One region of the Uliginosibacterium flavum genome, then DNA from elsewhere that is predicted to be linked to it. Evidence: riboswitches for the same ligand, from Rfam matches in the RefSeq annotation. Region 1 holds a riboswitch; each other region holds the start of a gene.

Region 1 (3,240 bases):
CATTACCGAATCGCATGCTTGCCTCTCCCGTGGAAGTTACTGAACCCGCTGCATTCTGGCACAGCGCGAGAACACAAAATTTGCACGAAAAAAAACGGGAGGCCACTTCAGTGGCTTCCCGTCCCAAATTGAGGAAATCCTTTACCCGGATTTCCCTCCCCCTTCGTGCGGCCTTCCGGCCCGCCCTCGCAGCCATGGGCTACGGGTCATTTGACTGGTCTCGCAGCCGGGCCCCAATGGGCCCGGTGCTGATGCTGCTGTTGCGATGATCGCTACCCCGAAGCATCAGGTGGTGCGGTCACTTATTAGGTGTTCTCTGACGGAACACCGGTCTCCTCACTCTCCATGGTGTGCCCTGGCGCTTGTAGGCGCGGAGCTGACTCCGTGGTGAAAACATTCTTACACATCACTGCAACTAATGGGTCTATCAATTTTGTTTTGTGGCGACTTATTTTGTGTGCCGTCGCATTCCTGCAACAAGCCTGCAGCAATTCTGTGCGTGGACAAAAAAAGGCGCGGAACCAATGTTCCGCGCCTGCTGTAGATTCCCCCACACGCGTCGTCAGGCCGTCATCCCGAACCGAGGTTCAGGGGGTCATCGTCCGGCTGCTTCAGGTGCTCCCGGTAAAGGGCGCTCACAACAGCAGCTTGGTGGGCCGACAACCATGTCACATAGACATTGGCTCAAGGAGTATGTGACCTTAACGAACACCGCAGGGGAAAGCCTGCTGGGCCGCGCATGTTCTGCAACCCTTGAATCTATTATCGGTCAGGCATTCACGAAATCCAGTGAGTACATATCCTGACTTCACAAATCCTTTAAAAAAGCTTCTCCTGAACAGCTGAAGCCCGGTCAACTTTCTCGACCAATGTCGAAATTCTACGCTGGTAATCGGGCATGTCCAAGCCCGCCGTGCGCTGCGCCACCACTGCCTCATGCGCGATCATCAGCGCACACATCACGGCCGTGGATTCACTACCCGAAGTATTCTTGCCCATCAGTTGCTGCAGCTTGTCGTTGACCATCACAACAGCTGCCTGCAAGGTCTCTTTCTCTTCGGGCTTGACCGACACTTGATAGTCCCGGCCCATAATCTGGATGACGAGAGTTTCGTTCGCCATCACGCTTCATCCTCGACGGGCAAGCGCGCCAGAATGCCTTCCACCCGCTCGGTTGCAACAGCAACCTTGTCAGACAGACGACGATTCTCGCCTTGCAGGCTCGTCACGCGCGCAGTCAGCTCACGATTCTCGCTGCGCAAGCTCTGATGCACCTCAAGCAAGGCAGTCAAACGCGTTTCAAGATGGGTTAGCTCGGTATTCATGGCAAGGATGGTAGTGCGCCAGCGCGAAGCAGGTCAAGGTGGCACGCACTGCAATCGACGCTTTGGCCGCCCTGCGGTAGAATCTGCCCCGCTTCTGGTGTTTGCGCGAAGCCCTTCGCGCGGATTAAACGGGAAGCCGGTGCGCCCTATCCACAGGATTCGGCCAACCCGGCACTGCCCCCGCAACGGTAAGCGAGTCAAGACGCAGCAGGCAGCCACTGTGCTTTCGCACGGGAAGGCGCTGCGTCAGAAGATGAACATCTTCACTCGCGAGTCCGGAGACCGGCCCGAAGCATACCGAGGTGCATTGCGGCGGGCGATGTACGGGCTCGTCGTCGACCAGTCTCGTACTTTCCTTCCCTGCACCCGCCCTTTGTCCCATCACCCGTGCGGGCGGCACGGAAGGAGCTTTATCTTGAACTTCAATCGCAACAAAATCTTGCCGGCCGCTATCGCGCTGGCGCTGTCCCATTGTGCTTTCGCACAACACCAGGAAACCGAACTTGAGCCAGTAGTCGTGACTGCCAACCGCGTGGCGCGCACGGCTGATGAAACCCTGACTTCGGTGACGATCATCACCCGCAAAGATATCGAAGCCCAACAGGCCAGATCGGTACCTGAACTGCTCAACGGACTACCTGGCGTACAGATTAGTAACAACGGCGGCCCGGGCAAGACCTCATCGCTGTACCTGCGTGGCAGCAACAACGATCACACCCTGGTGCTCATTGATGGCGTCAGGGTCGGCTCAGCAACGGCTGGTGGAGCCTCGCTGCAGGACATTCCAGTAGACATGATCGAACGTATCGAACTGGTTCGCGGGCCACGCGCCAGCTTGTACGGCGCCGACGCCATTGGTGGTGTCATCCAGATATTCACCCGCAAAGGCCCTCAAAAACCCAGCTTCAGCGTTGGTGGCGGTTCACGTCAGACGTATGAAGGTTCTGCAGCAGGCGGTTTTGGTTCTGCAAATGCCTGGCTGAATGCGGGCGTTTCCGCCGTCAGCACTAACGGCATCAATGTCATCAGCGGTGGCAGCCAGCCCGATCCGGATCAGGATGGGTACCAGCGCAGCAGTGCAGATGTCCGCGGCGGCGGCCACATTGGCGAGTCCTTCAGCTACGACGCTCAAGCCATGTTCACCGAAGGCCACACCGAATTTGACAGCGGCAACAGCCCCTATACGGACATCAGGCAGGACCTTTACGCTGGCAACCTGCGGTATGTCGCCAGCGAGCAACTGAGCACTTCACTCAAGGTATCGGAAAGCACGGACGCATCGAGCAGTTTCAGCAAGTCGACTACTTCCGGCACGGATCAATTGAGTTCACGCTTCGATACGCGCCGCACTGGTGTCAGCTGGCAGAACGATCTGACCCTCGCCAAAGGTCATCAACTGGTGGGCGGCCTCGACTATCAGTACGACGAGGTCATGACATCGTCGCTGTATGCCCGCAACAAACGCACAAACCGTGCTGTGTTCGGCCAATATCTGGCGGACATCGGTGCAGCGGATCTGCAGCTTGCCGGCCGTCACGATGACAATGAACAGTTCGGTCACCACAACACCGGCAGCGTAGCCACGGGATACTCTTTTTCTCCTGCCCTTCGCCTGCGAGCCAGCTATGGCACAGCGTTCAAAGCACCCACATTCAATCAGCTCTACTACCCTCTCAGCTATGGTTACAAGGGCAATCCGGAACTTAAACCTGAGGAGTCACGCACGGGTGAAATTGGTGCTTCCGGCAAGGCAGGTGATTTCACATGGCAGACCAGCCTGTTCAAGTCTCACATTGACAACCTGATTGACTGGGCAAAAATCGAGAACACCGCAATCACTCAAGCGAGCAACGTATCACAAGCGAAAATCAGCGGATTGGAACTCCAGGCTGCACAAAATTTCGGCAATACAAAA
Region 2 (3,240 bases), on a different contig from region 1:
AAAAACTGCTCCTGGCCGTCGTTGTCCTGACCTCGACGCTGACCCTTACCATCAATGCCGCCGAAGCCGCGCGCATTGGCGGTGGCCGCTCCATCGGCAGCCAACGCTCCATCGCTCCGCGTCAGGCCACCCAGCCGCAGCAAGCTGCGCGCCCGGCTGCCGCCCCGAATACCCCCGCCGCCCCAGCCCAGAGCGGCTGGCGTAAATTTGCTGGCCCACTCGCCGGCATCGCCGCCGCAATCGGTCTGGCCTCTCTGCTCTCGCACTTCGGCATGGGCGGTGATTTCGCCGGCATCATGCTGCTGGTGATCGGCGGTCTGGTTGCCTTCATGCTGATCCGCAAATTCATGAGTCGAAACCAGACTGCAGAACCAGCATTGGCGGGCGTTCCCAATGCCTATGCCCGCGAAGCCGCGCCGCAAGCCGCTTTTGGCGGTGGTGCTTCGCAGAGCGACGCTGCCAGCCGCTTTCCAGCCGGCTTTGATGCAGAAACTTTTACGCGTCAGGCCAAGCTGAACTTCATCCGCCTGCAGGCCGCCAACGATGCCTGCAATCTGAGCGACATCCGCGATTTCACCTCGCCGGAAATGTTCGCCGAGATCAAGCTGGCCATTGACGAGCGTGGCGGCAAGACGCAGCGCACCGACGTGATCATGCTCGATGTCGATGTTGTGGAAGTTGTCGAGGAAAACGGCCAGTACATCGCCAGCGTGCACTGCTCCGGCAGCCTGCGCGAAGAAGAAGGCGCTGCCCCGCAGCCCTTCTCGGAACTGTGGCACCTCTCCAAGCCGGTCGACGGCAATCGCGGCTGGGTGCTGTCCGGCATTCAGCAGTACAACTGAACGGCTGGGTGTAAATTTTCGGCCAGATCCTTGTATCGTCGAAGCAAGGTTTTTGTTGGGCCGACTTCAGTCGGCCACCCACGCGTGGCGTGCGACTGAAGTCGCACCTACGAAGATAGATCGCACCATTGAGAATAACGCTCAGGCTCTGAACCTTCACTCACCCACAACAAGGCCGCCGGGCTAAAATCCGGCGGCCTTGTTGTTTCTCGATCACCCGGAGCCTTGATGTTCGCTGACCTGCCCCAGTTTTTCATCAACCGCCTGCTCGCCGCCGAAGCCTGGGCTGCCGAGTTGCTGCGCCCGCATGTCGGCCAGACCGCCCTGCTGGAGCTGGCCGGTGCGCGCCTGCGCTTCACCATCAGCGACGATCTGCGTCTCGTCAGCGCCAAAGACGACGACGCCACAGCAGTGACGATCCGGGTGCCGCCCGAAGCGCTCGCCAGCCTGCTCGACGGCCCGGAAAACCTCAGTCAGCACGCCCACATCGAGGGCAACGCGGCTTTCGCCGAGACCCTCGCCAAACTGCTCAAACACCTGCGCCCGGATCTGGCCGCCTGGCTTGCTCCGTATCTGGGTGATGTCGTCGCCAGCCGCATCGCCCAGGGCGCGCACACGCTCCACAGCAGCGCGCTGAATGCGGCGCAGAAAGTTGGCAACACCACCCTCAGCCTGATCCGCGACGAGGCACAGCTAATCGTCAGCAGCGCCGAACACGCAGCCTTCCAGCAGGAACTGGCCGACTTGAGCGCCGGCATCGAAGCCCTGCAGCAGCGCATCGGCAAGTTTTCCGGCACGGCGCCGAAATTCTGAAAACAACTAGATATAGTAGGAAAAAGCAAAACCACACCTATATACAGGTCTTGTTTTGCTTGTCAGCGCCAATTCCGCCGGGTTAAAGTTCGCCCCGTGACGGTTCCCCGCAAGGGATGAAAAGGGAATCCGGCAAGGCGCATGAAACGCCCCATCCGGAGCTGCCCCCGCAACTGAAGGCGATGAGTTGCCAGCACGCTGACCACTGGACGAAAGATCCGGGAAGGTCCGCTGGCAATGCTGATCCGCCAGCCAGGAGACCTGCCGTCGCACGAATATGTTCAGCCAGAGGCGGGGTGCCTTGGGCGGATCGCGGCAGCGCTTTCCCTGTGAATTGCGCCCCCGCGGGCCGGCCGGCGCGTCTCTCCTCACAACAAAAACCAACGAGAGAGAACCCGCCATGCTTGTCGACAGCCTTGTCACGCCCGCCGCGCCTTCCACACCGCAAACCGCCGATTTGGCCAACGCCTTCGAGGTGATCCGCCGCAACAGCGCCGTCGTGCGCTTCAGCCCGGACAAGATCGCCACCGCGCTGGGCAAGGCCTTCCTCGCCGTGGAAGGCAGTCAGGGCGCAGCCTCGGCGCGCCAGCGTGATCTGGTCGCACGCCTCACCGAGTCGGTGGTGCAGGCCTTCACACGGCGCCTGCCGGCCGGCGGCACCCTGCATATCGAAGACATCCAGGATCAGGTCGAGCTGGCCTTGATGCGCTCCGGCGAACACGATGTGGCCCGCGCCTATGTGCTGTACCGCGAAAAACGCAGCGCCGAACGTGCCGCCACTGCCCCGGAGGAAGCCGAAGCCGCGGCCGACGCACCGGTGATGCACGTGCTCGATGGCGAGCGCCGCCTGCCGCTGGACCGTGCCGCGCTGCTCGCCCAGTGCCGCGAAGCCTGCCTCGGCCTGACCGACGTGTCGGCCGACAGCGTGCTGGAACACGCCCTGCACAACCTCTACGACGGCGTGCCGATGGCCGCCGTGCGCCAGTCGCTGGTGCTCTCGGCGCGCACCCTGATCGAACGCGAACCGGACTACTCCAAGGTCGCCGCCCGCCTGCTGCAGCGCAGCCTGCGCCTCGAAGTGCTGGGCGAAGAGCTGGACCACGCCGACATGGCCACGCGCTACGCCGAGGCCTTTCCCAAGCTGATCAAGCGCGGCGTGGAAGCCGAGCTGCTCGATGCGCGCATGAAGGATTACGACTTGGAGAAGCTCGCCGCCGCACTCACCGCCGATCGCGACCTGCAGTTCGACTACCTCGGCCTGCAGACCCTCTACGACCGCTACTTCCTGCACATCGAAGACGTGCGCATCGAGCTGCCGCAGACCTTCTTCATGCGCGTGGCGATGGGCCTGGCGCTCAACGAGATCGACCGCGAAGACCGCGCCATCGAGTTCTACCATCTGCTCTCCAGCTTCGATTTCATGAGCAGCACGCCGACGCTGTTCAACAGCGGCACGCGCCACTCGCAGCTTTCCTCCTGCTACCTGACCACGGTGGAGGACGATCTGGAAGGCATCTACCAGGCCGTCAAGGAAAACGCCCTGCTGCAGAAGTATGCCGGAGGTCTTGGCAACGACTGGACCCCG
Region 3 (3,240 bases), on a different contig from region 1:
TGATCGCCAGCCATATCAAAACGGATGCCGGCGTCGACGTATTCTGCGAAAAACTCACCGGGAGCCTGAAGGAGGTTTTCGAGATCGATGGCATCCACTTCAAACTCACCGCCAGCATCGGCATGGCGATGTATCCCGCAGATGCCGTGACGGCCAGTGATCTCCTCGCGGCGGCCGAGTTGGCCCTGCAGGATGCGAAGAACGCTGGTTCCAGCCAGATCCGCGTGTTTCATTCCTCGCTGCAGGAAGATTTCCGGCAACGCATCGGTTTTGAATCTGCGCTGCGCGAAGCGCTTGGCAAGCAGCAGTTTTTTCTCTGCTACCAGCCCCAGGTCTGTGCCACGAGCGGCCGCACGCTGTCCATGGAAGCCCTGATCCGCTGGCAGCACCCGGAATACGGACTGGTCTCGCCCCTCGATTTCATTCCCTTGGCCGAGACCACCGGCCTCATCACCCATATCGGCGCCTGGGTCATCTACACCGCCTGCGCCCAGCTTGCGACGTGGCGGCAGGCGGGGCACGATTCGCTGCGCATGGCCATCAATCTTTCAGCCACGCAGTTGCTTGATCCGTACCTTGAAGAAACCATCCTCGACGCACTCGCGCGCACCGGCCTCACGCCAGCGGATATCGAACTGGAGATCACGGAATCAGTCCTGATCCAGGACCCGAAGCATACGGTCGAGCGCTTCGTCGCCCTGCGCAATCTGGGCCTGCGTCTGTCTATCGATGATTTCGGCACGGGCTACTCATCCCTGAGCTATCTGCGCGTCCTGCCAGTACAGGCCTTCAAACTGGACCGCAGCTTCGTGGACGGCATGAACAAGGATAAAACCAGCCTCGAAATCTGCCGCAGCGCAATCCGGCTGGCGAAAAACCTCAAACTGGATATCGTTGCCGAAGGCGTCGAAACCGAAGAGCAGGCACGCCTGCTGCGCGAACTGGGCTGCCCGATCTTTCAGGGCTACCTCTTCGCCCGACCGCTTGGCGCTGATGCTGCCGGACAACACCTGCAAGGCAATCGACAGCCTTACACCGTCACGCCCCTCATGGGATTCGGGCAGGCACCATCCACGCCTTGAAACGCTCGTCCGGACTGCCAACTACTGAGCCGGAATGATGACTTTCTTTTGAAAAAAAGATAGCAATGCTGGTCTTGCCCTCAACTACATCAATGACCTGCAGATTGTCACTCGGGGAGTTTTTCGAGAACGCCACAGAAACCCCATATGTAGTTGTCCAGCGTCAACTAACGACTATATGTAGTCATTCGCTCCTTGCGCACGCCGAACGCATCAAGCTAAAGTCCGGTCCACGACGGTTCCCGCAAGGGATCAAAAGGGAATCCGGTAGTGACGCATTTGTCGCCGAGCCGGAGCTGCCCCCGCAACTGTAGGCGCGGAATCGCTGCTCACTTCTGCCACTGGGCGTCGCCCCGGGAAGGCCGAGCAACGATGAGGATGCGCCAGCCAGGAGACCTGCCGCCGCATGATCGGATGCTCACCCGCACAGCGGGCGGCATCCCAACCCGGGGCGGGGTGCCTCCCGGCGGATCGTGCCGGACCTTCTCTTGGTCCGGTGCAATTCCCGACCGGCACGCCGCGAAAGCCTGAATGCTTGCAACTCTAAGTGCCGCTTTGACGTGCATCTGCAGCAGGAATCTAGTCTTTGGAGAAGCCCATGCTTGAGGTTCTGAAACGCGACGGTACGACTGCATCATTTGACATCCTGAAAGTGGCGGTGGCCTGCCAGAAGGCAGCCGCCGCTGCGCAGATCGAGAATCCCAGTGCTGTGGCGCTGACGCTGGCCTCCGAGGTCGAGGCGCTGTGCCGGCAGCACTCGCAGAATGTGATCGACATCCCGACCATTCAGCAGCATGTGGAAGACGCGCTGATGCGCTCGCACCCGGAAGTGGCGCGCCTGTACATCGAGTATCGCCATGATCGCGACAGCATTCGTGTGCGCGGCTCCAAGCTGCATGCACAGCTGATGGGGCTGGTCGATAAGACCGATCAGGAGGCGGTGACCGAGAATGCCAACAAGGATGCCAACGTCTTCCCGGTGATGCGCGACCTGATGGCGGGCATCGTCTCCAAGCAGTTCGCCAGCAACTTCCTGAGCAAGGAAGTGCTGCAGGCCCATAACAATGGCGACCTGCATTTCCATGACCTGGATTACTCGCCCTTTCTGCCTTTCACCAACTGCTGTCTGGTGGATCTGCAAGGCATGCTGGGGAACGGTTTTCACCTCGGCAATGCCGGGATCGAGAGCCCGAAGTCCGTTGGCGTTGCTTGCGCTGTCACCGCCCAGATCATCGCCCAGGTGGCCAGCCACCAGTACGGCGGCACGACCATCCCGAACATCGACCAGACGCTCGCGCCCTATGTGCAGAAGAGCTACGAGAAAAATCTGGAAATTGCACGCCAGTACGCCATCGCCGAACCGGAACGCTATGCCCGCGAGCGCACCGAGAAAGAAACCTACGACGGCATTCAGGGTTGCGAATACGAGATCAATACGCTGTTCAGCTCCAACGGCCAGCAGCCCTTCGTGACCTTTTCTTTCGGCATGGGCCGCAGCTGGCAGGAGCGTTCGGTGCAGCGCGCCATCCTGCAGGTGCGCATCAAGGGCATGGGCAAGGAAGGCATCACGCCGGTCTTCCCAAAGCTGGTGTTCTTCATCGAGGAAGGCCTGAACCTCAAGCCGCAAGATCCGAACTACGACATCAAGCAGCTGGCGCTGGAGTGCGCCTCCAAACGCATGTACCCGGACATCATCTCGGCGAAGCTCAATCGTGAGCTGACAGGGTCTTCCATTCCCGTTTCGCCGATGGGCTGCCGCAGCTTCCTCGGCGCCTGGCATGACACCGAGGGCCGTGAAGTGCTGGCCGGGCGCAACAATCTGGGCGTGGTCAGCGTGAATCTGCCGCGCATCGCCATCGAGGCGCAGCAGGATCAGGCGCGCTTCTTCGAGATTCTGGACGAGCGTCTGGAACTGGCGCGCAAGGCGCTGATGATCCGCATTGAACGCCTCGAAGGCGTGAAGGCCAACATCGCGCCCATCCTCTATACCGAAGGCGCTTTCGGCGTGCGTCTGAAGCCGGATGACGAGATTCTGCCCATGCTCAAGAACGGCCGCGCGTCGATCTCGCTGGGCTACATCGGCCTGCATGAAGTCGGCCTGCTGATGTCCGGCGGCGAGCATCCTTACGACAATCCTGCGGTGCAGGACTTTCTGCGC

The links. Region 1 has a riboswitch for cobalamin ahead of btuB (TonB-dependent vitamin B12 receptor). Riboswitches for the same ligand answer to the same signal wherever they lie in the genome.
Region 2: another riboswitch for cobalamin. It lies ahead of ABXR19_RS17350 (ribonucleoside-diphosphate reductase subunit alpha); the one in region 1 lies ahead of btuB (TonB-dependent vitamin B12 receptor).
Region 3: another riboswitch for cobalamin. It lies ahead of nrdD (anaerobic ribonucleoside-triphosphate reductase); the one in region 1 lies ahead of btuB (TonB-dependent vitamin B12 receptor).

What each region holds. Positions count from the first base shown of each region.
Region 1 covers NZ_JBEWZI010000024.1:5,880-9,119, forward strand. Annotated here, with positions in the region: gene ypfJ (KPN_02809 family neutral zinc metallopeptidase) at 1-16, opposite strand, end outside; RNA gene ssrS (6S RNA) at 544-723, opposite strand; gene ABXR19_RS17070 (cell division protein ZapA) at 820-1,122, opposite strand; gene ABXR19_RS17075 (coiled-coil domain-containing protein) at 1,122-1,325, opposite strand; cobalamin riboswitch at 1,404-1,630, shown strand; gene btuB (TonB-dependent vitamin B12 receptor) at 1,741-3,240, shown strand, end outside.
Region 2 covers NZ_JBEWZI010000025.1:6,616-9,855, reverse strand. Annotated here, with positions in the region: gene ABXR19_RS17360 (Tim44 domain-containing protein) at 1-842, shown strand, start outside; gene ABXR19_RS17355 (ubiquinone biosynthesis accessory factor UbiJ) at 1,071-1,655, shown strand; cobalamin riboswitch at 1,739-1,938, shown strand; gene ABXR19_RS17350 (ribonucleoside-diphosphate reductase subunit alpha) at 2,056-3,240, shown strand, end outside.
Region 3 covers NZ_JBEWZI010000011.1:156,858-160,097, reverse strand. Annotated here, with positions in the region: partial or broken gene ABXR19_RS11975 (putative bifunctional diguanylate cyclase/phosphodiesterase) at 1-1,082, shown strand, start outside; cobalamin riboswitch at 1,302-1,500, shown strand; gene nrdD (anaerobic ribonucleoside-triphosphate reductase) at 1,681-3,240, shown strand, end outside.